DNA from 2 places in the Streptomyces sp. NPDC002884 genome. Region 1 is predicted to be linked to the other one. Evidence: predicted binding sites of a transcription regulator. Region 1 holds the regulator's gene; the other holds the start of a gene.

Region 1 (3,184 bases):
GAGCACCAAGGACTTCGTCGAGAAGGACTTCTACAAGGTCCTCGGCGTCCCCAAGGACGCCACCGAGGCCGAGATCAAGAAGGCGTACCGGAAGCTCGCCCGCGAGTTCCACCCCGACGCCAACAAGGGCAACGCCAAGGCGGAGGAGCGCTTCAAGGAGATCTCCGAGGCGAACGACATCCTCGGTGACCCCAAGAAGCGCAAGGAGTACGACGAGGCGCGCGCCCTCTTCGGCAACGGCGGCTTCCGCCCCGGCCCGGGGGCGGGCGGCAACTTCAACTTCGACCTGGGCGACCTCTTCGGAGGCGGCGCCCAGGGCGGCGGTGCCCAGGGCGGCTTCGGCGGCGGCATCGGGGACGTGTTCGGCGGCCTGTTCAACCGCGGCGGCCCCGGCACGACCCGAACCCAGCCCCGGCGCGGCCAGGACATCGACACCGAGGTCACCCTGACCTTCACGGAGGCGATCGAGGGCGCGACGGTCCCGCTGCGCATGTCCTCGCAGGCCCCCTGCAAGGCGTGCTCGGGGACGGGCGACAAGAACGGCACCCCGCGCGTGTGCCCGACCTGCGTGGGCACGGGCCAGGTGGCGAGGGGCTCGGGAGGCGGTTTCTCCCTGACCGACCCCTGCCCCGACTGCAAGGGCCGCGGCCTGATCGCCGAGCATCCCTGCCTGGACTGCAAGGGCAGCGGTCGCGCGAAGTCGTCGAGGACCATGCAGGTCCGCATCCCCGCGGGGGTGACGGACGGTCAGCGCATCAGGCTGCGCGGCAAGGGCGCCCCGGGCGAGCGTGGCGGCCCGGCGGGCGACCTGTACGTCGTCGTCCATGTCGGCGCCCACCCGGTGTTCGGCCGCAAGGAGGACAACCTCACGGTGACCGTGCCGGTGACGTTCACCGAGGCGGCACTCGGCGGCGAGATCAGGGTGCCGACGCTCGGCGGACCGTCCCTGACCTTGAAGCTTCCGCCCGGCACGCCCAACGGCCGCACCATGCGGGCGCGGGGCAAGGGCGCGGTCCGTAAGGACGGCACCCGCGGAGACCTGTTGGTCACCGTCGAGGTGAGTGTTCCGAAGGACTTGTCGGGGAAGGCTCGTGAAGCGCTGGAGGCGTATCGCGAGGCGACCGCGGACGAGGACCCGCGGGCGGAGCTGTTCGAGGCCGCGAAGGGAGCATGAGAGTGATGGAGGGTCGTCGGCGTAACCCGTATGAACTGACCCAGGAGACTCCGGTCTACGTCATCTCGGTGGCGGCCCAGCTCTCGGGCCTGCATCCGCAGACGCTGCGCCAGTACGACCGCCTGGGTCTCGTCTCCCCCGACCGCACCGCCGGCCGGGGGCGCCGCTACTCGGCCCGCGACATCGAGCTGCTGCGCACGGTGCAGGCCCTGTCCCAGGACGAGGGCATCAACCTGGCCGGCATCAAGCGGATCATCGAACTGGAGAACCAGGTGGCCGCGCTCCAGGCGAGGGCCGCGGAGCTGGAGGCCGCGCTGGACGGCGCCGCCACGGCCATGCAGCAGCGGGAGGCGGCGGTGCACGCCTCCTACCGGCGGGACCTGGTGCCGTACCAGGAGGTGCAGCAGACCAGCGCGCTGGTGGTCTGGCGGCCGAAGCGGCAGCAGTCGACGGACTGACGTCCGGCGGCAGGTATACGGAAAGAGGGGCCCGGAGATTCGTCTCCGGGTCCCTCTTTCCGTATGTCTTCGTCGCGGGGCTGTTCAGCCGCCGTCTTGTACGCAGGGCTCTTCAGTCGCCCATGTCGACGCCCGGCTCAGGTCGCTCCTGGCCCGGCGGCTGTTGCCGGGGCGGCTGCTGGGCGGGACCGGCTGGCCGGTCGGCCCCGCCCCGAGGCAGACCCATCTGCCAGAGATGCGATCCGGAGACACCGGGGGCGGGGGAGGGGGCGGGGGCGGGGGAGGAGGCGGGAGATGGTGCCGGTTCGGGTGCCGGTTCCGGTTCGGGTGCCGTTGCCGGGGCCGGAATCGGGGACTGGGCCGGTGCGGGGGCTGGCGCCGGTGCCGGTGTCTGTGCCGGAGCCGAGGTCTGGGCCGGGGCTGGGGCTGGTGCAGGCGTCTGTGCCGGAGTCGCGGGCTGGGGCTGGGCCGGTGCTGCGGGCTGAGGGTGGGCTGGGGTTGGGCCGGGGGTGGTGGGGGGCTTCGGGGTCTGTTCGGTCCTCGAGTCCTGTTCCGCCTTCGGCTCGGACTTCTCCTGGGGCAGGGTGGGGTTCTGGGGGCTCGCGGCCGGCGGCTTCGTGCCCTCGCCCAGTTCCGGGCGCTGCCAGCGCTCCGGGACCGTCGACAGCCGTCGTACGGCTTCGGGGTCGCCCGCCTCCGCCGCCGCGACGGCGCGAGCGCGCAGGGCGCTCTGGCGGGCGATGGGGGAGAAACCGGGGGCCGCGTTGCCGGTCTCGGACGGCAGACCGCGGATGCCCATGCCGTTCAGCGCGGCCTGGACTCCCGTCTCCGGGGCGAAGATCTCGCGCGGCAGCTGCCAGGAGGCCGCGCCGTCCACGTCGACGCGGTGTTCCTTCCCGTCCACGGCGAAGGTGAGCCCGTAGCCGATGTACTGGTCGTCCCTGTCGAACAACAGGTCCCCGGAGATCTCCCCGCCCCGGTCGCGCACCTCGTCGGCGAGCACCTGGAGGGCGGGCGGGAGGGGGTTGGTGCGGCCGAGACTGGAGACGTAGCCGCCGGCCCGGGCGGTCCTCCGTTCCCCGGTGGCCTCGATCACGTACTCCGCCTGGAACCAGGTCTCCCCGTTCTCGTGCCGGTAGGTCTCGACCGCGCCCACCTCCGCCCGGCCGATCGTCAGCCGCGGGTTCTCGCCCGCGCCGTACCGGCTGAGCATCTCCGGGTACTGGACCTGGTGCCGGAGCGCGGCGGGCGGAGGCGAGCCGACGATCGTGACGTGGGCGTCGGGGTTCTCCCGCAGGATGATCTCCGCGTTGGCGACCCCGGTGCCGCCGGACCCCGCGATGATCCAGTGCTGGGCCGCGTGCGGGTCGAAACGGTTCTCGGCGACCTCGTCGCCCAGCAGCGCCCGGCCCTCGGCGGCCTCCCGCGCCGCCTCCCACTTCTCCGTCGACTCGAGGGCGGTGAAGCAGTTCTTCATGCGCGCGGCGGCATCGCCCTCCAGATCCGCGGAGAGAGCGTCCTTCAGCATCGAGGAGTCCAGGGCCTCCAGCAC
Region 2 (3,184 bases), on a different contig from region 1:
GCCGGCCGATCAGGGCGCGCAGGTCCTCGTCCCCGATGGTGAACGGCAGCTTCCGCTCGCCCAGTTCGTGCTGGGCCGCCACCTTGCGCAGCAGCCGCGCGATGGACCGCTCCAGGGTGCGCACCCCCGCCTCGCGGGTGTACTCGCCGGCGAGCTTGCGCAGCGCGCTCTCGTCGAGGGCCACCTCGTCCTTGTCCAGGCCCGCCCGCTCCAGCTGGCGCGGGAGCAGGTGGTCGCGGGCGATGACGACCTTCTCGTCCTCGGTGTAGCCGTCGAGGCGGACCAGCTCCATACGGTCGAGCAGGGCCTCCGGGATGGCTTCGAGCACGTTGGCGGTGGCGAGGAAGACCACGTCCGACAGGTCGAGCTCGACCTCCAGGTAGTGGTCGCGGAACGTGTGGTTCTGCGCCGGGTCCAGGACCTCCAGCAGGGCGGCCGCCGGGTCGCCCCGGAAGTCGGATCCCACCTTGTCGATCTCGTCGAGGAGCACCACCGGGTTCAGCGACCCGGCTTCCTTGATCGCCCGCACGATCCGGCCGGGCAGCGCGCCGACGTAGGTCCGGCGGTGGCCGCGGATCTCGGCCTCGTCACGGACGCCGCCGAGGGCGACGCGGACGAACTTGCGGCCCATGGCGTGGGCGACGGACTCGCCGAGGCTGGTCTTGCCGACGCCGGGCGGGCCGACGAGCGCGAGCACCGCGCCGCCGCGCCGTCCGCCGACGACACCGAGGCCGCGCTCGCCGCGCCGCTTGCGCACCGCGAGGTACTCGGTGATCCGCTCCTTCACGTCGTCCAGGCCGGCGTGCTCGGCGTCGAGGACGGCGCGGGCGCCCTGGATGTCGTACCGGTCCTCGGTCCGCTCGTTCCAGGGCAGTTCGAGGACGGTGTCCAGCCAGGTGCGGATCCAGGAGCCCTCGGGCGACTGGTCGCTGGAGCGCTCGAGCTTGTCGACCTCCTTGAGGGCGGCCTCGCGGACCTTCTCGGGCAGGTCGGCGGCCTCGACGCGGGCGCGGTAGTCGTCGGACTCCTCGCCCTCCTGTTCGCCGTTGAGCTCGCGCAGCTCCTTGCGCACGGCCTCGAGCTGGCGCCGCAGCAGGAACTCGCGCTGCTGCTTGTCGACGCCCTCCTGGACGTCCTTGGCGATCGTCTCGGCCACGTCCTGCTCGGCGAGGTGGTCGCGCAGTTGCTGGGTGGCGAGCTTCAGGCGGACCACCGGGTCGGCGGTCTCCAGGAGCTCCACCTTCTGTTCGGTGGTCAGGAACGGCGAGTAGCCGGAGTTGTCGGCGAGCGCGGAGACGTCGTCGATGGCCTGGACGCGGTCGACGACCTGCCAGGCGGCGCGCTTGCGCAGCCAGGCGGTGGCGAGCGCCTTGTACTCCTTGACGAGTTCGGCGACATGACCGGGCAGCGGATCGGGGACGCCCTGGTCGACCTTCGTCCCCTCGACCCACAGGGCCGCGCCCGGCCCGGTGGTACCGGCGCCGATCTTCACACGGCCGCGGCCGCGGATCAGCGCGCCCGGGTCGCCGTCGGCCAGCCGGCCGACCTGCTCGACGGTGCCGAGCACACCGGTGCTCGCGTAGGTCCCGTCGACGCGCGGCACCAGGAGTACCTGGGGCTTGCCCGGTGTTGAACGGGCGGCGGCCTGGGCGGCCTCCACCGCGGCGCGTACGTCGGGGTCGTTGAGGTCCAGCGGAACCACCATGCCGGGGAGCACGACCTCGTCGTCGAGAGGCAGCACAGGCAGGGTGAGCGGAGCGGACGTCGATGCCATGATCTCCCCTTAGGCAGTCAAGTTGAGCTATGCCGACTCAATGCACATGAGTCTCCGAATGTTCCCCACGGCATGACCCGTTCGCTGTGGGCGATCACGGCTGTTGCGGCGGACGGCTTCGGACATACGGTCGAACGTAATAGACCAATGGCACCGGAGCCTCTTACCGGGTCGTCATCAGGGGGTTCGTATGGATCGTTTCGTCCAGGCATGGGTGGACGGGTGGGTCGTGTCACGTGGGGCCGCTCCGCCCGTGGCCGAGCCCTGGGGCTGGACCGTCGACGTGGGAACGGGAACCCATCACGTCACCCGGCACGTGCTCGGCGCGACGAACGACGCCGTGGCGGAACCGACCGTCCGCGAGGTCGCGGGCGCGGTGACCGGGGCGGGCGTGTGGCTGAAGGTGTTCGCCGACCCGGCGGTGGTCGGGCCCTGGCTGGGGCCGGACTGGTGGATCGACCCCGAGCCCGGCTTCCTGATGACGGCTCCGCTCGCGGACGTCCCGCCCGGCGCCGCCCCCGACGGCTACCGGACCCGCACCTGGTCACGCGGCGGCGTGACGCGCACCATGATCGCCGCCCCGGACGGCTCCCTGGCCGCGCGCGGTCAGATCGCCCCGACCGGCGCCACGGCGGTCGCCGACCAGATCGAGACCTCTCCCGGCCACCGCCGCCGCGGACTCGGCGCCCTCGTCATGCGGACCCTGCACCGCGCGGCGCTCGAACAGGGCGCCGGAACCGGCGTGCTGGGCGCGACACCACAGGGGCGGGCACTGTACGAGTCCCTGGGCTGGCGCGTCGAGTCATCGCTGACCAGCGCGAAGTTCACGGGAGACGCACGGGGGTGACGTCCGGCGGCCGAGAGGGCGCACCCTTCGGCGCCGCACGACGGGGCACGCCCCTCGCGCCCCCTCTCCGTACCTCGCCCACTTCCGGCATTCACCCCGAAGTCACCCGTCCGCGCGACCACAATGCGCGTATGAGCGATGACTGGAAGCGACGTCTCGACGCCCTCCACGCCGACCTGGTCCGCCGTGACGACCCCGTCGCCTGGGTGACGGAGGCGGACGCCGTCGAGGCCTCACGGCGCTATCCGCACATCGCGCTGCGGGGACCCGTCTTCGGGGTCGCCGCTCGGGAGCCGTCGGCCGCCGAGCCGGGCTGGCGGCTGCTGAAGCCGGTGGTGGACGGCATGCCCCAGCAGGCCAGGGACGGGCTCAACTCCCACCTGTGGTTCAAGGCGAAGGACGGCACCGACGACCCGGCCGCCCGGCGCGAGCTGCTGGCGGCCGTGGCCGTGCTGGAGCGGGCCCCGGCCGACGAGGTGGAGGCGCTGGGCGTGCGCTACCGCGTGGTGCGCGGCGACGAGTTCGCCCGGACCGGCGACGACGGTCTGGAGCCGCCCCGGCCC

What was found. Region 1 encodes HspR, which represses chaperone genes until heat shock. Its sites were predicted from a motif close to TTGAGNNNNNNNNNCTCAA; they were not measured.
Region 2: a site for HspR is predicted at 1,797-1,815, ahead of lon (endopeptidase La). Genes of this name have one in related genera too.

Annotation. Positions count from the first base shown of each region.
Region 1 covers NZ_JBEOVB010000028.1:4,905-8,088, forward strand. Annotated here, with positions in the region: gene dnaJ (molecular chaperone DnaJ) at 1-1,174, shown strand, start outside; gene ABT070_RS35425 (heat shock protein transcriptional repressor HspR) at 1,180-1,632, shown strand; gene ABT070_RS35430 (hypothetical protein) at 1,745-3,184, opposite strand, start outside.
Region 2 covers NZ_JBEOVB010000007.1:143,344-146,527, forward strand. Annotated here, with positions in the region: gene lon (endopeptidase La) at 1-1,774, opposite strand, end outside; gene ABT070_RS17210 (GNAT family N-acetyltransferase) at 1,965-2,621, shown strand; gene ABT070_RS17215 (DUF5954 family protein) at 2,753-3,184, shown strand, end outside.